DNA from 2 places in the Tardiphaga sp. 839_C3_N1_4 genome. Region 1 is predicted to be linked to the other one. Evidence: predicted binding sites of a transcription regulator. Region 1 holds the regulator's gene; the other holds the start of a gene.
The links. The regulator HrcA, encoded in region 1, represses chaperone genes, less so after heat shock. The targets are predictions, from matches to a motif close to GTTAGCACTCNCNNNNNGNGAGTGCTAAC.
Positions count from the first base shown of each region.

Region 1 (5,859 bases):
ATAGTGATAGCAGCACTGATGCCGGCGATGACAACCACGCCAGGCGGGATTATCTCGCCATCGGCGCGGCGGATCAGGACCGCCAGCGCGGGTAACAAAAACAGCAAGGCGAGATGTTCGCGCTGGCCGAAGTCGTACATTGGCAAGATGCCGAGCAACGCGATCGCACAAACCGCCAGCGGAGCAGCGGCGACGCGCCCGGGGATGCGCGAGTTGTGCAGCAGCTGCCATGTCACCGCCATCGACCCTGCGATGAGGCCGAATACCAGCACGAGCGTCATGAGCTCGGCGCGCAATCCCAGAAGCCGTCCCAGTACCACGGCGATAATATTGACCGCCCCGGCCATCGGGGGGTTAATCTCAAGAATATCGAGATAAAGACGCTGACCATCGAGCACGCGTTCGCAGACGATCAACAACCAGCTGACATCGACATTAAACGGCAGCACCGCGCGCAGCCCGACGGCCATCGCGCAGACGAGAGCGCCGGCGATCAGCCAGATGGCCGCAAGCCGCGTCCGAGGCGTGGTCGCGCCGCCGAGTTGCAAACCGGCATCGATCATCATGCACTTATTCTTTCGGCCAATACCATCGCTACGCTAGGAGAGCTGCGTTAAAAAGCCATTGCGCGGGTCTGCGAGACACCGCCGCACCATCCATATCGAGCCGCCTTTACGGAAGCGCCTAGACCTGATTTGCTGCAGAAATTCTGACAGGAGATGTTGCGATGTTCGATAGACGTCAGCTTCTTGTGGGACTTGGTGCGCTAACAGCGGCCGGCATGGCGCCCAAGGCGCTCGAAGCGGCAGGCAAGGTCAGCCTCGATCGTACATCCGTGTTGCTGGTGATCGACGTGCAGAACTGCTTCCTGCCCGGCGGCAGCCTAGCCGTGAAGGACGGCGATAAGGTCGTGCCGATCATCAACGCCATCGCGAAGAAATTCGCCGACGTGGTGATGACGCAGGACTGGCACACGCCCGGCCATATCTCCTTCGCATCCAGCCATAGCGGCAAGAAGCCGTTTGAGACCCTTGAGGTGAAATACGGCAAGCAGGTGCTGTGGCCGGATCACTGCGTGCAGGGCACTGAAGGAGCCGCCCTCTCGAAGGATCTCGCCATCCCGCATACCGAGCTGATCCTGCGCAAGGGCTTCAACAAGGACGTCGACAGCTATTCGGCCTTCACCGAGGCCGACGGGAAGACCACCACCGGTCTCGCCGCCTATCTGAAAGCCCGCAAATTGCAGCGCGTGTTCATCGCCGGTCTCGCCACTGACTTCTGTGTCGCGTGGTCGGCGCTCGATGCGCGAAAGGCAGGTTTCGATGTCTATGTGATCGAGGACGCCTGCCGCGGCATCGACACGCAGGGCTCGCTGGCCAAAGCCTGGGCCGACATGAACAAGGCCGGCGTGAAGCGGATTCAGTCGGGCGATCTGGCGGCTTGACCCATACTCTCATTGTCATCGCCCGACTTGAGCGCACAACTGCGCGCTGGGTTCGGGCGACCCAGTAAGACCGGCGCTTGTGATCACTCACTGAGACCAGCGTGTACTGGCTCACCCGCTTTCGCGGGTGATGACAGCCAGAGGCGCTGTTACTCCGATGCAGCAGGTGCCGCCTTGGCCCCACCCTTCGATACGCCAACCAGCGCCGGGCGCAGCACGCGCTCGCCAATGGTATAACCGGCCTGCACGACCTGAACCACGGTTCCCGCAGGCACCGAGGCATCCGGCACTTCGTACATGGCTTGCTGGAAATTCGGATCGAACTTCTCGCCGGACGGATCGAACTTCTTCACGCCGTTCTTTTCCAGCGTGTTGAGCAGCGAGCGCTCGGTGAGTTCCACGCCTTCGAGCAGCGCCTTCAGGCCCGGATCGGCGGCGGCCTTGGTGTCGGCAGGCACGGCATCGAGGGCGCGCTGCAGGCTGTCGGCGATATCGAGCACTTCGCGCGCGAAATTGGCGATCGCATAGGTGCGTCCGTCGGCGACTTCCTTCTGGGTCCGTTTGCGCAGATTTTCCATCTCCGCCAGCGTGCGCAGCATCTTGTCGCGCGCGTCCGCAGCTTCCTTGGTCAGGGCCTCGACCGAATTCGGTTCCGGATCGTCCGGCATGATGTAGGGCTTGGAGACCACCGGATCGGCGGCCGCTGCCGTCTTGTCCTGATTGTCGTTCTGCCCATTGGAATCAGTCATCACGCTGCCTTCTTTAAAACACGCCAAAATGGTGGGATTGCTGAGCGGGATATCGGGGTTTGAGCGCCGAAAATCAAGCGCAACCGGCCGGATTCGGCCGATCGTCAGCCGCCGAGCATGCGGCTGACGATGCGCGCCGCGTAATCTACCATCGGGATCACCCGCGCATAGTTCAGCCGGGTCGGGCCGATGACACCGAGAACGCCGACAATATGGCCGGCGCCATCGCTGTAGGGCGCAATGATCGTGGACGAGCCGGACAGCGAGAACAGTTTGTTTTCCGAGCCGATGAAGATGCGGACACCTTCGGCCGTCTCCGCCCGACCGAGAAGGTCGATCACCTCGCGCTTGGCTTCGAGATCGTCGAACAGGAGGCGAACGCGTTCAAGATCCTCCAGCGCATGGAGATCCTCGAGCAGATTGGCCTGGCCGCGCACGATCAGCTGCCGATCGTCCTTCTCGCCACCCGACCAGCTGGCAATGCCGGCGGCAATCACCTTCTGGGTCAGTTGATCGAGCTCGATCTGGTTCTGGGTCAGTGCCGTTTCCAGTTCCAACCGGGCCTCAGCCAGCGTGCGGCCGCGAATCCGGGCATTGAGGAAGTTCGACGCCTCGTTCAGCGCCGACGACGGCACCCCCGGCGGCAGGGTCAGCACGCGGTTTTCGACCTGGCCATCCTCGGCGACCAGCACGACCAGCGCCTTTTCGGGTTCCAGACGGACGAATTCGATGTGTTTTAGCCGCACATTGGACTTGGCGGTCAGAACCACCGCCGCCGCGCGGGTTAGCCCGGACAGCTGCGTCAGCGCCTCGCCGAGCGCCGCCTCCACGGTCTGCGAGCGCCCCACCGAGGATAATTGCTGCTGGATCGACTGCCGCTCCGGCTCGGTGAGGTCACCGACCTGCATCAAGGCATCGACGAAAAACCGCAGTCCGAGTTCGGTCGGAAGCCGTCCTGCTGACGTATGCGGCGCATAGATGAGGCCGAGCTGCTCCAGGTCCGACATCACGTTGCGAACCGAGGCCGGCGACAGCGGAACCGTGATCAGGCGCGAGATGTTGCGGGAACCCACGGGTTCGCCGGTGGCGAGATAGCTCTCGACGATCTGCCGGAAGATCTCACGCGATCGCTCATTGAGCTGGGCGAGCCCGGCATGCGGCGAAATCAGGCCGATCGGATCGTGATGGACCACAGGGTACTCCTTGAGGATCTAATCTGTCGCTCCGGCGGGCCGGATACAAGCACCATTGCGGTTGTGGAACCTGCCCTGCCCTTGCCGCTGCGCTCCGTGGCCCCTAAAAGCACCGCGAACAGGCTTTCTCTGGACATTTGGAAGGATTTTCTCATGCGGCCAAGCCGTCGTGCGCCCGATGAACTGCGCGCCGTGTCGCTGGAACGCGGCGTGGTCAAATATGCCGAAGGCTCCTGCATGGTGAAATTCGGCGACACCCATGTGCTGGTAACCGCCACGCTGGAAGAGCGCCTGCCGCCATGGCTCAAGGGCCAGGGCCGCGGCTGGGTCACCGCCGAATACGGCATGCTGCCCCGTGCCACGCTGGAACGCACCCGCCGCGAAGCCGCATCCGGCAAGCAGGGCGGCCGCACCGTCGAGATCCAGCGCCTGATCGGCCGCTCGCTCCGCGCTGCCGTCGACCTCGAAGCACTCGGCGAACGCCAGATTACCATCGACTGCGACGTGATCCAGGCCGACGGTGGCACCCGCACAGCGTCGATCACCGGCGCATGGGTTGCGCTGGCCGACTGCATCTCGTGGATGAAGAACCGCAACATGTTCAAGAACGGCGGCGGCAACGTGCTGCGCGACAATATCGCGGCGATTTCCTGCGGCATCTATCAGGGCACTCCAGTGCTCGATCTCGATTATGCCGAAGATTCCGAAGCCGACACTGACGCCAATTTCGTGATGACCGGCGACGGCCGCATCATCGAGGTGCAGGGCACTGCCGAGAAGACGCCGTTCACGCAGGACGAGTTCCTGAAGTTGATGGCACTGGCACAAAAGGGCGTCGGACGCCTAGTTGAACTCCAGAAAATGGCCATCGCGTGATTCCGCAAGTCATCAAGCAGGCGTAGACTCGCATCATGCATCGTCGAATCACTGGGAAGCTCGTCATCGCCACCCACAATCCCGGCAAGCTTGCCGAGATGCGCGATCTCCTGGCCCCCTACGGCATCGAGGCAGTGTCAGCAGGCGAGCTCGGTCTCGCCGAACCCGACGAGACCGGCAATACTTTCAAGGCCAATGCCGCGATCAAGGCGATTGCCGCGGCCAATGTCGCGCAATTGCCGGCCTTCGCGGATGATTCCGGCCTCGTCGTCGATGCCCTCGACGGCGCGCCCGGCATCTTCTCGGCGCGCTGGGCCGGCGAGTCCAAGGACTTCACCGGTGCGATGACGCGCGTCGAACGTCTCTTGCAGGAACGCGGGGCGACCACTCCCGACAAACGCACCGCGCATTTCGTCTCGGCACTGTGCGTAGCGTGGCCCGACGGTCATCTCGAGGAAGTCGAAGCGCATGCGCATGGCACGCTGGTCTGGCCGCCGCGCGGCACCGCCGGCTTCGGCTACGATCCGACATTCCTGCCCGATGGTCACACCCGCACCTATGGCGAAATGACCGCGGTTGAGAAGCACGGGTTGCCGCCACTCGGCGAGGGCTTGTCGCATCGCGCCAGGGCATTCGTGAAACTCGCGGAGATCTGCCTTGAACCCCGCTGACGCACAGCAAGACGCTTTCGGCGTCTATGTGCACTGGCCGTTCTGCCTGTCGAAGTGCCCGTATTGCGACTTCAACAGCCATGTCCGTCATCACGCTGTCGATGAAGTACGTTTCGCGCGCGCTTTCGCACGCGAGATCGAAACCACCGCAGCGCGCACGCCCGGCCGTACGGTGACGTCGATCTTTCTCGGCGGCGGTACGCCGTCGCTGATGCAGCCACAAACCGTCGGCGCTATTCTCGACTCGATCGGTAAATACTGGAACGTCGCCTCCGACGTCGAAGTATCACTCGAAGCCAACCCGACCTCCGTCGAAGCGACGCGCTTTCGGGGCTATCGCGAGGCCGGCGTCAACCGCGTGTCGCTCGGCGTACAGGCGCTTGACGATGCGTCGCTGAAATCACTGGGACGTTTGCATACGGCGCGCGAGGCACTCGATGCCGTGGCCATCGCGCGCAGCGCGTTCGATCGCTATTCGTTCGATCTGATCTATGCGCGCCCCGACCAAACTCCGCAGATGTGGACCGACGAACTCAAGCTCGCCATCTCGGAAGCCGCCGAACATCTGTCGCTGTATCAGCTGACCATCGAGGAAGGCACGCCGTTCTTCGGATTGCACGCCGCCGGCAAACTCAAGACACCCGACGAAGGCCTTGCCCGCACGCTTTATGACGTGACGCAGGAGGTCTGCGCGCAGCAGGGTCTGCCGTTCTACGAGATTTCCAATCACGCCCGCCCCGGCGCGGAGTGCAAACACAATCTCGTCTATTGGCGCGGTCAGGAATATGCCGGTATCGGGCCAGGCGCCCATGGCCGCCTCGACATCGACGGTGTCAGACATGCCATTGCCACCGAAAAGCGTCCGGAAGCCTGGGTGATGCGTGTGGAAGACAACGGCCACGGCGTCACATCGGATGAATTGCTCA
Region 1 covers NZ_JBPWQD010000001.1:4,038,797-4,044,655, forward strand. Annotated here, with positions in the region: gene AB8A38_RS19300 (hypothetical protein) at 1-566, opposite strand, end outside; gene pncA (bifunctional nicotinamidase/pyrazinamidase) at 728-1,444, shown strand; gene grpE (nucleotide exchange factor GrpE) at 1,594-2,193, opposite strand; gene hrcA (heat-inducible transcriptional repressor HrcA) at 2,298-3,386, opposite strand; gene rph (ribonuclease PH) at 3,540-4,262, shown strand; gene rdgB (RdgB/HAM1 family non-canonical purine NTP pyrophosphatase) at 4,298-4,933, shown strand; gene hemW (radical SAM family heme chaperone HemW) at 4,920-5,859, shown strand, end outside.

Region 2 (5,859 bases), 1.2 Mb from region 1:
TTGAAGAAGTTTTCGGTACTGCACCTATGCCCAATGAAGTGGTGGGCAGCAGCGAGCCGATGCCAATGCATCGCGAAATCATGGCTGAGCTCCGCGCGATCCGCGCGCAGATGGGAGCGCCGGCCCGCAACGCCGTGACAGATCAGGTCGGCGCCGCCGCCGATCAGCAGGTTGCGGAAGCACAGGCTCTGCTCGCAACCTACCGCGCTCAGATCGAGCAGTGCGAAAAGCTCAAGATCGAACTCGATCTGATCCACGACGCCATTACCCGCACCAAGATGGAAATCGCAGTTCTTCACGGCAAGAGCTTCGAAGGCGACGAAATGGCGAAGGTCAACGGTGAACTCGGCGCCGTCGTCGGCGGCACCGAAGAAGCCACGCAGCAGATTCTCGCAGCAGCCGAAGCCATCGATAATGCATCGACAGCGCTCGGCAAGGTGACCTCACCCGATCAGCAGAAGCAGATGCTGGAGGAGATCGGCGATAACGTCGTCGCGATCTTCGAAGCCTGTAACTTCCAGGACCTCACCGGCCAGCGCATCAGCAAGGTCATGACCACGATGAAGTTCATCGAAAACCGCATTACTGCGATGATGGACATCTGGGGTGGCGTCGATGAGATCAAGGCGCATGCGCCGGCCAAGGTCGATGACCGCAGCGAAGACGACAAGCTGCTCAACGGCCCGAAGCTGGACGGCGACGTCGGCCACGCTTCGCAGGACGATATCGACGCGCTGTTCGGCTAACGCCGAAACCTGCGCGCAAGGTTAGAAACGACTTAACGCCGGGCCGCAACGCCCGGCGTTTTTATCATCACGAAGCAGACCAGTACGATCAACGCTCCCGCCGTCCCGAGCAGCAGTACAGTGCGGTCCGACAGCGTCTCGACCGCGGATGCCACCACGAACGGTGCAAAGGCCTGCACGAACAGAGCCGGCCGCGCGATACGGCCGATGACGCGCCCATACCCGACCGGACCGAACATCAGAAGCGGCAGCGCACCGCGCGCGATGGTCATGACGCCATTGGCCGCGCCGAAGCCGATAGCGAACAAGGCCGCCAGCGGAAACGAAATCCCTGCAAAGGCCAGCATTGCGAAGGCCGATACTACCAGCACCACCGCCCCGCGCGCGATCCACAGCGGATGGGTGCGCCCCGCCAGCATGAAGTCTGCCAACCGCGATGCCACTTGCGCCGGACCGAACATCGCACCGATGGTCACTGCCGTTGCAGCACTGAGCCCGCCGCGCTCCAGCAGCGCCAGCAGGTTCGACGTCACGCCCGACAGAATGAAGCTGTAAAGCGAGAACGCCGCCGCCAGCAGGATGAACGGCCAGCCTTCCGGGCGCAGGGTTGCCTGCTGGGGGACGACAACGGCGTCCGCCACGGGCAGAGGCGCGACGGCGACGTGGCGCGGCAATGCAAAAGCATGAAGCGGCGCAACGACAAAGGCGAAGATCGCTGCGAAGGTCAGATACGTCCCGCGCCAGCCGACAGCCTCAAGCAGAAGATGGGTCGCCGGCCAGCCGACCGTCGAGGCGAAGCCACCTGCAAAGGTCACGAAGGTGATCTGCCGCCGCGCCGAGGCACCGAAGATGCGCGTCAGCGTGGCGAAGGCGGGATCGTAGAGCGACGCAGACATTGCAGCGCCGAGCAACAGCCAGCAGGCCAGATAGGTCGCGGGATGATCGGCTACTGAAAATAGAGCGAGGCCCAAGGCACCGGCCAATGCGCCCGATGCCATGACGACATTACCGCCGTGGCGGTCGATCAATCCACCAACCACCGGCGACAGCAGGCCCGATACGATCAGCCCCAGCGAAAAGCCCGCCATGCCGAAGGCCAGCGACCAGCCATGCGCCGCCGTGACATGCGGCATGGTCAGCACCGGTGGATAGATCAGGATGCCCCAGGTCAGGATCTGGGTGAATGCCAGCACAAGGACCGCGCGGCCCGGTCCGAAAACAAGGTCGCGCAATCGGTGCATGGGTTCACGTCTTCAAGGGAGTGGCGGGACCCGCCTTACGCCTCAGGTCAGGCCTTGTCAGGTCAGGCCTTGGGTGCGCAACGGACATAGACCATGTTGCCGTAGCGAACCGCAGCGTCCTTGTCGATGAAGCGCGTGACGAGAATCCGACCGTCGAAGGAGACGATCTCGCGATCCTTCTCGCCACCGGCGGGACCGGGCGGGCCGATATAGTTCTTGCCGCTCGGCGAGCCCTTGAGGCGCAGTTCCTGCGGCGTTGCCTCGTCGGCAAGATGCATGATGACCCCGCCGGTGGCGCCCTGGCCGATGATATAGGGCTGCTTGCACTGGCCGCGCGCGGCGTTCTCGGTGCGAACGCGATCGTTGGGATTCATGTAGGACGCCAGACCCCAGCGGCCGACGAGTTCTTCCGAGCGGATCGAGGCTGGCAGTTCCGGCGCCGGCGGGGGCTCCGGCGGCGGTGTCGGCTGCGAGTTCCCAAAGCTGAACCCGCCCAATCCACCAGACGTGCCGCACCCACCCAATGACAGCGCCAAAGTTGAAACGATCGCCAGATGGGCAACCGTGCGGGCGTAGCGTGACCTGATCATATTATCCCCTAGAGCAAATTCCCCGGCTGCCCGTCCCGGCAGCCAAGCGCAAAACACCTGACGGCGCAATGAGGTCGGCAGAATTACGCCGACTCTCCATTATGGTTTCCAGATCATCCTATATTGGCCTCACCAAGGCCTTAAGGCCTCGCTTGACTCAAAAAGCGTCTGGCCATATTTCCCGGACGCTCAATTAGCACTCCCGGAGCGCGATTGCTAAGGGAATGAGCCGGCCGCCCCGAGCGTCCCGGCTGGTTTCCCGCCCGCCTCCGAGATGGCAACGAAATCGCAAACCCTAAAGGGACACTCCCATGGCCAAGACCAAATTCCGCCCGCTGCACGACCGCGTCGTCGTCAAGCGCATCGTCGCCGACGAGAAGACCAAGGGCGGCATCATCATCCCGGACAGCGCCAAGGAAAAGCCGTCTGAAGGCGAAGTCGTCGGCGTGGGCCCTGGTGGCCGCGACGAAGCCGGCAAGCTGATCCCGATCGACATCAAGGTCGGCGACAAGGTTCTGTTCGGCAAGTGGTCGGGCACCGAGATCAAACTCGACGGCGAAGAACTCCTCATCATGAAGGAGTCGGACATCATGGGCGTGATCGCCTAAGCGACTCGCTTCAGCCTCCCCACACGCCGTCATCACCGGGCTTGTCCCGGTGATCCACGTCTAGGCCGCAAGCTCGGCAAGGCGTGGATGGCCGGGACAAGCCCGGCCATGACGGAGCTTTAAACTTCCCAAATTGGAGCACCATCAACATGGCAGCCAAAGACGTTAAATTCTCCGGAGACGCGCGCGATCGCATGCTGCGCGGCGTCGACATTCTCGCCAACGCCGTCAAGGTCACGCTCGGTCCGAAGGGCCGCAATGTCGTGATCGAGAAGTCGTTCGGCGCTCCGCGCATCACCAAGGACGGCGTCACCGTCGCCAAGGAGATCGAGCTCGAGGACAAGTTCGAGAACATGGGCGCGCAGATGCTGCGCGAAGTTGCCTCGAAGACCAACGACACCGCAGGCGACGGTACCACCACCGCCACCGTGCTGGCCCAGGCCATCGTCCGTGAAGGCGCCAAGTCGGTTGCTGCCGGCATGAACCCGATGGACCTCAAGCGCGGCATCGATATCGCCGTCGCCGCCGTCATCAAGGACATCACCAAGCGCGCCAAGCCGGTTGCGTCTTCGGCTGAAGTCGCTCAGGTCGGCACCATCTCCGCCAACGGCGACGCCGCCATCGGCAAGATGATCGCCCAGGCAATGCAGAAGGTCGGCAACGAAGGCGTCATCACGGTTGAAGAGAACAAGTCGCTCGAGACCGAAGTCGACATCGTCGAGGGCATGAAGTTCGATCGCGGCTACCTGTCGCCCTACTTCGTCACCAATGCCGAGAAGATGACCGCCGAGCTCGAGGACGTGTACGTCCTGCTCGTCGAGAAGAAGATCTCCAGCCTGCAGGCCATGCTGCCGGTGCTCGAAGCCGTGGTGCAGTCGGGCAAACCGCTGCTGATCATCGCTGAAGACGTCGAAGGCGAAGCGCTCGCCACCCTCGTCGTCAACCGCCTGCGCGGCGGCCTCAAGGTTGCTGCCGTCAAGGCACCGGGCTTCGGCGATCGTCGCAAGGCGATGCTGGAAGACCTTGCGATCCTGACCGGCGGTCAGCTCGTCTCGGAAGATCTCGGCATGAAGCTGGAAAGCGTCACGCTCGCCATGCTCGGCCGCGCCAAGAAGGTCGTGATCGACAAGGAAAACACCACCGTCGTCAACGGCGCTGGCAAGAAGCCGGCCATTGAGGCCCGCGTCAACCAGATCAAGGCGCAGATCGAGGAAACCACCTCGGACTACGACCGTGAGAAGCTGCAGGAGCGTCTGGCCAAGCTGGCTGGCGGCGTTGCCGTCATCCGCGTCGGCGGCGCGACCGAAGTCGAAGTGAAGGAAAAGAAGGATCGCGTGGATGACGCGCTGAACGCGACCCGCGCGGCCGTTCAGGAAGGCATCGTCCCCGGTGGCGGCACTGCGCTGCTGCGTGCCAAGAAGGCCGTCGGCCGTCTCACCAACGAGAACGCCGATGTGCAGGCTGGTATCAATATCGTGCTGAAGGCGCTGGAAGCTCCGATCCGCCAGATCGCCGAAAACGCCGGCGTTGAAGGTTCGATCGTGGTCGGCAAGATCCTGGACGAGAAGTCCGAGACCTTCGGCTTCGACGCGCAGACCGAAACCTATGTCGACATGGTCGCCAAGGGCATCATCGATCCGGCCAAGGTGGTGCGTACTGCACTGCAGGACGCCGCCTCGGTTGCCGGCCTGCTGGTCACCACCGAAGCCATGGTCGCCGAACTGCCGAAGGAAGCTGCACCGGCGATGCCGGGCGGTGGCGGCGGTATGGGTGGCATGGGCGGGATGGGAGGCATGGGCTTCTAAGCCCTGCCTTTTTCGCTCAACCGCTTTGTGATCGAAGGCCGCCTCCGGGCGGCCTTCTTTTTTGCCCTGATACAATGCGCCTGCGACTTATGGCCTTTCGCCTTGGTCGCGGTTCTGATTCAATCCCGTGATTAATCTCGCATGGGCGGAATCAGATAAATCCGCCCGGAGACACGTCGATAACGTCCAGGGACTTTGGAAATGCGCGCGCTTCATCTTTGTCTGCTCGGCCTTACGGTCACCGCCTCGGTTGCGACCGCCCACCACGCCTTCGCGCAGGTGAAAGCCGCGCCGAAGAGCCAGCCGGCAGGCCCCGAGACGCGCTATTTCACCTCGATCGACGGCGTCATGAACGGCAATGCCGACGTTATCCTGCGCGAGACGCGGCAGGGCAAGGCCGTCACGGCCGCGACGCTTGATATCTGCTATCCCGCCGAGAAGGGCAGCGACCGCAAGGATCGCTTCGTCGCCAATCTCACGGTCAGCGGTTCGACGCTGACCGGCGCAACGCAGACCCAGGTCGACAAGCTGCCGGTAACCATCAAGCTGAACCGCCGGCCGACCGGCGACACGTTCGAATTCAAGGGACAGATCTCGGTCGGTCAAACCAACAACAACGTGACGTCCTCGGACAATTCCGATCAGAGCGAGAAGGAATTCCAGGACAATCAGTCCACCGACGACAATATCGCACCCGCGCCGAAGGATTTCACCGAAGTCTCGCCAGAAGCCATCGCGGTGAAGATCAAGCTCGAAGCGGCGCTCGATTTCGTCCGGACGCTGCGCGGGCAGAATGTCGAAGTCGCACTGAACAGTCTGACCGTGTCCTGCGATGCGCTCCGCGCCGGCGAGCAGGTCATCAGCCTCGC
Region 2 covers NZ_JBPWQD010000001.1:2,864,609-2,870,467, forward strand. Annotated here, with positions in the region: gene AB8A38_RS13770 (protein phosphatase CheZ) at 1-746, shown strand, start outside; gene AB8A38_RS13775 (MFS transporter) at 779-1,987, opposite strand; gene AB8A38_RS13780 (hypothetical protein) at 2,050-2,577, opposite strand; gene AB8A38_RS13785 (co-chaperone GroES) at 2,889-3,185, shown strand; gene groL (chaperonin GroEL) at 3,335-4,990, shown strand; gene AB8A38_RS13795 (hypothetical protein) at 5,192-5,859, shown strand, end outside.
Region 2: AB8A38_RS13785 (co-chaperone GroES) is a predicted target of HrcA. The motif match lies at 2,770-2,798, and genes of this name have one in related genera.